3 regions of the Kribbella amoyensis genome follow, and region 3 is predicted to be linked to each of the others. Evidence: riboswitches for the same ligand, from Rfam matches in the RefSeq annotation. Region 3 holds a riboswitch; each other region holds the start of a gene.

What was found. A riboswitch is a leader RNA that binds a small molecule or an ion and turns the genes downstream of it on or off. The one in region 3 is predicted to bind cyclic di-AMP.
Region 1: it holds a riboswitch for cyclic di-AMP, as region 3 does, so the genes downstream of both, FB561_RS11420 (C40 family peptidase) here and FB561_RS12350 (glycoside hydrolase family 16 protein) in region 3, are expected to answer to the same signal.
Region 2: it holds a riboswitch for cyclic di-AMP, as region 3 does, so the genes downstream of both, FB561_RS21955 (CBM96 family carbohydrate-binding protein) here and FB561_RS12350 (glycoside hydrolase family 16 protein) in region 3, are expected to answer to the same signal.

The regions. Positions count from the first base shown of each region.
Region 1 is NZ_VIVK01000001.1:2,394,964-2,398,230, forward strand. Features, by position in the region: gene FB561_RS11415 (response regulator) at 1-365, shown strand, start outside; gene FB561_RS11420 (C40 family peptidase) at 494-1,345, opposite strand; cyclic di-AMP (ydaO/yuaA leader) riboswitch at 1,345-1,509, opposite strand; gene FB561_RS11425 (threo-3-hydroxy-L-aspartate ammonia-lyase) at 1,788-2,744, opposite strand; gene FB561_RS11430 (right-handed parallel beta-helix repeat-containing protein) at 2,761-3,267, opposite strand, start outside.
Region 2 is NZ_VIVK01000001.1:4,657,876-4,661,142, reverse strand. Features, by position in the region: gene FB561_RS21960 (glycoside hydrolase family 26 protein) at 1-32, opposite strand, end outside; gene FB561_RS21955 (CBM96 family carbohydrate-binding protein) at 92-1,900, opposite strand; cyclic di-AMP (ydaO/yuaA leader) riboswitch at 1,908-2,104, opposite strand; gene FB561_RS21950 (glycosyltransferase) at 2,420-2,989, opposite strand; gene pssD (PssD/Cps14F family polysaccharide biosynthesis glycosyltransferase) at 2,989-3,267, opposite strand, start outside.
Region 3 is NZ_VIVK01000001.1:2,604,854-2,608,120, forward strand. Features, by position in the region: gene FB561_RS12340 (cation diffusion facilitator family transporter) at 1-26, opposite strand, end outside; gene FB561_RS12345 (VOC family protein) at 180-614, opposite strand; cyclic di-AMP (ydaO/yuaA leader) riboswitch at 1,001-1,163, shown strand; gene FB561_RS12350 (glycoside hydrolase family 16 protein) at 1,169-2,767, shown strand; gene FB561_RS12355 (hypothetical protein) at 2,934-3,267, shown strand, end outside.

The sequences.
Region 1 (3,267 bases), 210 kb from region 3:
CGAGCGGCTTCCTGTTGAAGGACACGCCGCCGCGGGAGCTGGTCCAGGCGGTCCGTGTGGTCGCGGCAGGGGAGGCGATGTTGTCCCCGGCGGTCACGCGCAGGTTGATCGGGCACTTCGCGGCCGATCCGCGGACCGAGCGGCAGCGGGAAGCCCGGGGTCGGCTCAAGACGCTCACCGACCGCGAACGCGAGGTCCTCGCGGCCGTCGCGCGCGGGTTGTCGAACGCCGACATCGGCCGGGACCTGTTCATGAGCGAGGCGACCGTGAAGGCGCACGTCTCCCGGGTGCTGGTGAAGCTGGACGCCACCAACCGGGTCCAGGTCGCGATCCTGGCCCACGACGCGGGCCTGCTCGACGGCTGATCGGGGCAGACAAAAGGGAAACCGGCCGCGCGCCGTCGGAGGGGTGGGGGACGACGACGCACGACCGGTTTCGAAGGATCAGCGACCCAGGGGGGATGGGCGTCTCGCTGATCTGGTGCGGCGGAGCGTTACTTGCGGCCGAAGGCCACGTTCGAGCTCCAGATCTTCGCCTTCGCGACCGGGCGGCCCGGCTTCGAGGCGTGCCACAGCATGTTGCCACCGGCGTAGATGCCGACGTGGTACACGCTGCCGCCACCGCTCTTGAAGAACACCAGGTCACCAGGCTTGGCGGCCTTGCGGCTCAGGTGCTTGGTGGCGGCGTACTGCTGGCGCGACGTACGAGGCAGCTTCTTGCCCGCCTTCTTGTACACGTAGCCGGTGTAGCCGGAGCAGTCGAAGCCGCGCGGGGTGGTGCCGCCGTACCGGTACGGGGTGCCCCGCAGCTTCGCGGCCTCCTTGAGAACCCGGGCCTGGAAGGTCGAGCTCTTGCCGGCGCCGCCGTGCAGCAGGCCGTGGTTCGCGGCGTAGAACAGCGAACGCCACGTGTTCACGGTCATGGTCCCGGTCCGCGGCAGGCCCACGCTGCGCTGGAACTTCGCCACCGCGGTGCGGGTGGCCGAGCCGTACCAACCGCCGGCCGGTACGTCGAGCGAGCGCTGCACGTACCGGACCGCGGAACCCGCGTCGGCGTACCGCAGGTGCGGCTTGGTGCTGATCGGCTTGTTGCCCCGGGCCCACGCGGCCGAGGTGGTCTTCGAGGTACCGGCGGCGTGCGCGGACTCGGCCGGCGCGGCGACGGTGAGAGCCGCTCCACCGGAGACGGCGAGACCGACCGTGAGAACGGCGGCCGCGGCCCGCGGAGTGGCGGGCTTGCTGGTCTTGCGATGCCTGGCCAACGTCCGGCCAGAGGGCCGGGTACTGGACTCGCTGATCTGACTGACGGCGCCATGCAGCGCAGTCCGTCGGGCAGTGACGGGCATGGTTGTCTCCCGACGCCTGCGGAGTTAGCTGTCGGGTTCGGGCTGGGAAATCTCGCCCGGTCCGCTCCCGCGGACTTCACCCCAGGGTCTCGGCCACTCACGGTCGAGACCCAACCTCCTGGGTCCCCCACCCCTGCCAATTGTTGTTTCGAGGGGAACATGTGCGCCCTGGCAGGGCTCGGCGTTGACACACATGCAGTTCGTTTCTTTGTCGAACCGCCGACGACTGTATAACAGAACGATCACGACGCAAACCCTCAAATTGGCAGAGACCGTCCGGAAAGGCCCTGAACGGCTCTCTGACGCGTCAGGGATCCACGGTGAACACCAGGTGTCCTGAGCGTGGCTGAGCGGCCCTCAGGCGCCCACACAGCCGATCTATGTGACCCCAGTCACATTTGACCGTGGCTGTCTGTGACAACGGGCACAGTGCGTGCTCAGGTCACCCTTGGTCGAGCAGTTCGACGAACCGCTCCAGGCCCACGTTCCCGCCTGACAGCACCACTCCGACGCGCTCCGGCAGACCGGTCACCCGGCCGGCCAGCAGGGCCGCCAGCGCACTCGCCCCGCTCGGCTCCAGGACGATCTTCAGCCGCTCGAAGGCGAACCGCATCGCCGCCTTGATCTCGTCGTCGCTGACCAGCGCGCAGCTCTCCATCAGCCGCCGGTTCACCGCGAACGTGAGCTCGCCCGGCGTCGGGATCGCCTGCCCGTCCGCGATCGTCCGCGGGACCTCGATCTCGACCCGCCGGCCGGCGGCCAGGGAGCGGGCGTGGTCGTCGCCGGCGGCCGGCTCGACCCCGATCATCCGGATCCCCGGGCACAGGGCGGTCGCCGCGGTCGCGCAGCCGGCCATCAACCCGCCGCCTCCGACCGGCACCAGCAACGCGCCGAGCGGACCGATCTCCTCGATCAGTTCGAGCGCGACCGTGCCCTGGCCGGCCATCACGTCGTAGTGGTCGTACGGCGGGATCAGGGTGAGCCCGCGATCCTCCGCCAGCTTGGTCCCCAGGGCGGTCCGGTCCTCGGTGTACCGGTCGTACGTCACCACCTCGGCCCCGTACCCGCGGGTGGCGGCGACCTTCGTCGGCGGCGCGTCGGCCGGCATCAGGATCACCGCGCTCGTCCCCGTGATCGAGGCGGCCAGCGCGACGGCCTGGGCGTGGTTCCCGGACGAGTACGCCGCGACGCCGCGCGCCCGCTGGTCCGGGGTCAGTCGGGTCACCGCGTTGAACGCGCCGCGGAACTTGAACGCGCCGATCCGCTGGAAGTTCTCCGCCTTGAGAAAGACCTCGGCCCCGGCCAACGCGTTCAGCGTCCGCGAGGTGAGGACCGGGGTCCGGTGGGCGGTCCCTTCGATCCGCTGGGCCGCGGCCTGGACGTCGTCGAAGGTCAGCATGCACCGAACCTACCGGTCAGCAGGAGATCTGGGTGTCCCCGATGCCGAGGCAGACGTCCTTGCCGTTCCCGCCGTCGAGTACGTCGGTCTCGGGCCCACCGATGAGTACGTCCTTGCCGTTGCCGCCGCGGAGGATGTCGTTGCCGCCGAGTCCGAGCAGCAGGTCTTCGCCGTTCAGACCGCAGAGCACGTCCGGCCCCGGCGTACCGACGAGCACGTCGCCCTTGTTGGTCCCGGTGATCGTGCACGCGGGGACCGGCGGAGGTCCTTCGGCCACCTCGACGGACCCGGCTTCGCAGTTCGTGCCCTGTGGTCGGGCGACTCCCCGCTGGTCCGTAGTTAGTACAGTGCAGGCCGCTGCGGGCACGGCGCCGTTCGCCGGACTGGCGGGCAGTGGGAGCATCGTCTGGGTCGGTCCACCGTTGTTTGTAAGGGCTCCCAGCTGCGGACTGCCGACGTTGCTCTGGTCGCCGGGGCCGGTCAGGGAGCAGCTGCCGTCGCCGTCCAGGTTGTACCCGGTCGA
Region 2 (3,267 bases), 2.1 Mb from region 3:
CGGGGCCCTCCGGCCGGGAAACGCACGCTCATCTGGAGATGTTACTCCGCGCGCCTCCCGAACCGGAGCAGTCCGGATGGCCGGATATCGCCTAGTTCAGGCGACGGGCCAGCGGTCCGCTGTCCAGGACCTCCTGGGCGGCGGACCTGGCACCACTGGACGAGTCCAGCCGGGTCTCGCCGACCGGGTCGAAGTCGGTCTCGTTCCAGTAGACCAGCGCCTTGATGGCCGGCCGCTTGGCCAGTCCGTCGTGCACCGTGCGGAGCATGTCGGCCTTGTTCTTGCCGAACATGGTCTGCTCGTCGACGCCCCACTCACCCAGCATGATCGGCTTGCCCGGGTGCTTGGTGGTGGCCCAGGTGTAGAAACCCGGCCAGTTCGGGTTGGTGTAGGTGTCGGTCCGGTTCACGGCCTGGCCGAAGTCGGTCCACCAGTTCGCCGAGTCACCGAAGATGTACGGGTCCTCCGCGATCCAGTCGACCACGTCGTCACCCGGGTACAGGTCGTTGAACCACGGCTGCGAACCCCAGTGCGGGGTGCCCATGTAGTTCATCACGAACACCGCGTTGGTGACGCCCTTGGCCTTCAGCCGCAGCGCCACGTGCCGGTACATCGCCGCGTAGTCCTTGGCCGTGTAGCCCGAGCCGGCGGCCGGGCGGACCTCGTCCTCCGGCTCGTGGTGGATGCCGAGGAAGAACTTCTCCGGGAACGTGGTCTTCAGGTACTCCGCCTCGGCGTCGATCGCCTTGTCCACTTCCGCGTCACCGGCGGCCACCTGGGCCCAGGTGCGGCCCATCTCCGGCTTCCAGTTCAGCAGCAGCATCCGCTTCTTGCCGGGCTCCCGGGCGCGCTTGATCATCTCCGCGGTCGGGAACAGCTTCGGGCTGGAGTTGTAGTAGTGCGCGATGTCGACGGTCCGGCCGATGGTCGACTCGAACGTCGGCAGCGCCTGGTCCCAGGACTCGCTGCCGAGCGGGTTCGCCGCCGCACCGAACCAGGCGCCGCAGGACGGCACCAGCTTCTCGGACACCGTGCACCCGGGACCGGCCGTCGGGGTCGACGTCGGCGCCGTAGTAGTCGGGGTGACCGTCGGTTTGGGGGTCGTGGTGGTCGGCGTGGACGTCGGCTGCGTCGTGGTCGGCGTCGTCGTCGGCTTGGTGGTCGTCGGCGTCGACGTCGGGGCCGTGGTCGGCGGCTTGGTCGGCGACGTCGTGGTCGTCGGCGCCGAGGTCGGCGTGGACGGCTGCGGGGAGCCGCCGCCCTTGACGTAGCTGATCTCCAGCTTCGACTGCTTCACGCCGGACTCGCGGGCACCGAACACGGCACCGCCCCGGCCGACCGGCTGGGTGATGGCGAGGTTCAGCGTGCCGGCCTGGGTCACCGCCGCGGACACGTCGATGCGCAGCTGCGCCGACCTGCCGTCGTCGTCAGCCGTCGTGACGGTCGCACCCGGGGTCGGCGCGGTCGCCGCGGTGACGCTCTCGGTCCAGCCGCCCGGCGCCTTGGAGACGCGGATCTTGCTCGGGTTGCTGGTGGTGAGCCGGTTCAGGACCAGGGTGGCCTTGCGGCTGTAGCCGTCCGCCACCGCGGGCACGGAGTACCGGACGAAGCTGGTCGACTCACCCTGCTTGACCACGAGGCGGGTGGACCAGCCGTGGCGCTGGGTCGGCGACTTGGTGGAGACGTACGCGTCGGCGGTCGGGTTCACGCCGACCGGGGCCGGATCCTGGGTGGGCGTCAGGGCGGCCACGCCCAGCCCGGCGGTGGTGATCAGCAGGCTCACGCCGGCGACGATCGGGACGATCGTGCGACGGCCGGCCTTGGCGACCGGCTCGTTCAGTGCGTCGGAGGGAACGGCAGCGCGATGTCGTGCGTGCCGACGGGAAAAGGCATCCCCCATGAGGGGCAAGTCCTTCCTGCACGCCTGTGAGGTTAGCTGTCGGGCTCGGATCGGAAGTGTTACCCGGCCGCGGGGGTGCGGCTTCGCCCCAAGGACCGGCCGTGGGCGTGGCCGGTCCGGAGAACCTGTGGTTTCCCCACTTCCGCCCTCGGATGCCATTGAGGGGTCACCGGCCCGGAGGGCGGAACTCGGCGTTGCGAGCCGGCGGAGTACTCGGTCTGCTGGCCGCCCCCAGGCCGGTCCAGGCGCGGGTGAGCTTACGCAGGTCCGCGCGCGGGCCTCAAGACATCGGACGGCGCCCTTAACATCACTCTCGGTAGCCGATTTACCCAGCGTTACATCACAGCTGGATAACGGCCCCGAAAGTGACGCAGCGTCGACCATGTCCGGGTATGCGGACACCGAGGGCAACTATTCGAACTTGCTCCGAGGTCGAGATCCGCCGACTCTTTACATCACACCGGGCCTGTCGCGAACCTTTCCACCACTGCTCAAACGCTTGCTTCGCAAGGGTTTCCGCTACGACCGGGCCAACCGGCGTCGCGCGTGCGAGACCGCCAGGCCGTCGATGATCCGGCCCGCGGCGTCGACCGCCGCGGCCACTTGCAGGCTGTCACGACGATTCTCCTCCGCCGAGACCGCGTGCCCCTCGGGGTCGGCGAGCACGGCACTCAGCGCCGTCTCGAACGAGGACCGATCCTCACAGAGTGTGACCAGGCCCAGCTTTCCCATCCGGCGGGAGAACTCCTGCTGGTGCTGGTCGATGTGCTCGCCGAGCAGCGGGTCACGCGGCACCACGATCGGCTTGCGGCCCTGCCGGCGGACCTCGAGCATCGTGGCCGGACCGCCGTGGCTGACCACGGCGGTCGCCTGCCGCATCCGGTCCTGCAACTCGGTCCAGGCGATGATGCCGACGCCCTTGGCCCGGCGCGGTGGCATGCTCCCGCCGTACTGGACCAGGGCGCGCAGCGACTCGTGACCGGGCTGCTCCAGGTAGTCGTCCAGCCAGCCGATCAACCGGTCGAACCGATGGTGATCCGTGCCCAGGATGACCAGGACATCGAGCTGGTCGGCGTTCTCGGCGGGCATCACAGCAACCTCCCGACCACGGTGGAATCGGCGTACAGCTCCTGCTGCTCGTCCCACTGGACGAGCATCCGGCTGGTGAACGGTTTGCACAGCCGCGCGGTCAGCGGGGCGTGGTCGATCCGGTCGAAGACCTCGATGTAGACGGTCGGGATCCGGCCGAGCTTGCCGAGCACGAAGAACGGCAGCGCGACCCCGGCGCCGGTGGTGACGATGACGTCCGGCCGTTCCCGGGCCAGCACCCGGACCGCGAGCACCGCGTTGCGGACCAGGTTCTTCAG
Region 3 (3,267 bases):
GCGATCACGAGCGTCGCAGCCAACACACCGCGGTACCGCCCCGTCGCGGTACCGCCGTGATTGCCGCTCATCGTCCGGCCATTTGAACATCTGAACAACTCTTCATATAACGGACGATAGCGGGCCAACGACGAACTGTCGACCCGTGCTTGCTCAGCCGAGGTGGGAGGAAGTACTCCTCAGTCGAGGCAGAACTCGTTGCCCTCGATGTCCTGCATCACGAGGCACGACTCGTTGACGCCGTCGGCCCGCAGCAGCCGTACGCGGCCCGCGCCGAGCGCGACCAGGCGTGTGCATTCGGCCTCGAGTGCGGCCAGGCGCTCCTCACCCACGAGCCCGGTGCCGACTCGCACATCGAGGTGCACCCGGTTCTTCACGACCTTGCCCTCGGGGACCCGCTGGAAGAACAACCGCGGACCCACCCCCGACGGATCGACACAGGCGAACGCCGACCCCTGGTCCTCGGCCGGCAGCGTGCGATCGAAGTCCGCCCAGGAAGCGAAACCGGCCGGTGGCGGCGGCACGACGTACCCGAGAACCTCACACCAGAACCGAGCAACCCGCTCAGGCTTCGCGCAGTCGAAAGTCACCTGAACCTGCTTGACCGATGCCATCGGCCCACCATAGATCGACCGCCCGTACCGCGGTCTCGGCATGGTGAAACCAGCCGTCCGAAAGCCGGAGTATCTTCGCGGGACCCTCTGCACAGACCGTGACGAAACCCCGCCCGCGGACCATCCGATTACCGGTGTCCTTCGACGGACAGTGACAGTTGCAGCGGTACCGGGTCCACGCTGCTCGTCACGCTGTGTCGATCAGACTACCCCGATGGTTGCGGGAAGTAGTTTTTCGAGCCTCCGTTACCGAGTTGAGACCCTGTCGCGAGTGTGCGTATGCTCACCGGCGCCTGGCCACGGAACTGGGGACCGGATGCCGGCGAGTGACGAATACCCGCCGACTCGCAACGCCGAGTTCCGCCCTCCGAGTCGGTGACCCCTCCCATCCAGCATCCGAGGGCGGAAGTGGGGGACCCAAGGTTCCCGGACCGGCCCGTGGCGCTTCCGCGCGCCTCGGTGCGGTCCTTGGGGCGAAGTCGCGCCAGCGACAGGGCAGCTTCCAGCCCGAGCCCGACAGCTAACCTCACAGGCGTGCAGGAAGGACTGTCCCGATGCGGGATGCATTTTCCCGTGCGCGCGCACAACATCGCGCTGCCGTCCCCTCCGACAAACTGAAGGAACCGGCCGCCAAGGCCGGACGCCGCGCAGTGATCCCGATCCTCGCCGGCACCACCCTTGTCCTCACCACGGCCGGACTCGGCGTCGCGGCGTTGACGTCCGACAGCGTCCCGGCCCCGGTCAGCCTCACGGCCACCGCCGACGCGTACGTCCACACCAAGTCGCCCACCCAGAAGCACGGCTGGTCCTCCCGGCTCGTCGCCAAGCTGAACGAGTCGACCAGCTTCATCCGGTACTCCGTGCCCGCTGCGGCCGACGGCTACGACCGCAAGGCCACGCTGGTCCTGACCCGGCTGACCACCAGCAACCCGGCGAAGCTCGCGGTGTCGAAAGCGCCGAGCGGCTGGACCGAGGCGGTCACGTACTCGACCGCACCGAAGCCGGGTACGCCCTTCGCGACCGTGGCCGACGACGGCAAGTCGGCGCAGGTACGGATCGACGTCTCCCAGGGCATCACCCAGGCCGGTGAACTGAACCTGGCCCTGACCCAGCCGTCCGGAGCCGGCGGCACCGTCTTCGGTTCGCGCGAGTCCGGGCTGAAGCAGTCGAAGCTCGAGATCAGCTACGTCCCCGACGGCGCGACCGGACCCGCGCCGACATCGGCGCCCACCTTGGTGCCCACGTCTGCTCCTACCTCGGCACCCACGTCAGCTCCCACCTCGGCCCCGACCTCGGCTCCCACTTCGGCGCCGACCTCGGCGCCGACGACGGTGAAGCCGACCGCGTCGCCGACCACGACGTCACCCAAGCCGACCGCGTCGCCGACGACCACGTCGCCCAAGCCGACGGCCTCGCCGACGACCTCGAACCCGACCACCCCGCCGGCGACCGGCCTCGCGCCGTCATGGAACCCGTCGGGGTCGCACCGGCTGACGTTCCAGGACGAGTTCAACGCCGCCACGGTCGACACGAACAAGTGGGAGCGCGGCTGGTTCAAGGAAGGCATCTCGGACGGTGTCAACAGCAACAATCTCCAGTGCTACGACTCCAACCAGGTCTCCCAGTCCGGCGGATACCTCAACCTGGCGCTCGCGAAGCGCCAGGCGTACTGCCGAGGTGCGACCAAGGAGTACGTGTCCGGCCTGGTGAACACCCGGAAGTCGTTCAACCAGCGGTACGGCTCGTTCGAGGCCCGCGTCTGCCTGCCAGACGGAAACGGCGACGGCCGGGTCGACGGCTTCCCGGCCTGGTGGACCAACGGCCCGTCCTCGGTGCCGTGGCCCGAACACGGCGAGATCGACATCCTCGAAGGCATCGGCGGCGGTACCAAGGCCTCGCTGCACCACGGCAACCCGGAGTACCACGGCGGCGTCTACTCGTCCTCGCCACTGGTCGGCTGCCACAACTTCGGCTCCCAGTGGACTAGCAGCGGAGTCACGTTCTACTACGACGGCAAGCCGCTGTGGTCCCACAGCTTCAACGGCCCGGATCCGCAGTTCCTTATCCTCAACTACGCAATCCGCCCGAACGCAGGCGAAGCAATCACCCCCGGAACCGCCCTCCGAGTCGACTGGGTCCGCGTCTGGTCCTGACACTCTCGACGTAACGTTCACCCCGGCACCTCACCGCAGGTGCCGGGGTGACGTCGTGGCTGACGGCGGCATGTCACTTCCTGCAACTCGCTAGCCGCGAGGCAGGCCGGTCGGACACACTCGGTCCTCGTCCGCAGGTAGAGAGCGAGCAGGGAGCGAGTGCACCATGGGCTTCTTCGAACGAGGTATCGCCGTGACCGCCGCAAGTGCGGCCGTCATAGGACTCTGCCAGTCCACCGCGTCGGCAAGCGTCCAATGGACCAACGACACTTTCGACGTCTGCGCCCCTTTCCCGTACGACTACTCCCCGTCCGCCGGCTTCCCGTGTACCAACCGGTCCTACGGCGGGATCGTCTGGGGCAACCGGACCGCCCGAATCCAAGGCGCCGTCACCGACGACTGGAGACTGAACTCCTCCACCGTCGTGTACTTCGACGCCTTCGCCGGATCCACCAAGGTGGAAGGCACCGTCCGCAGATCGGAAGGCAACTCAGTCTCGT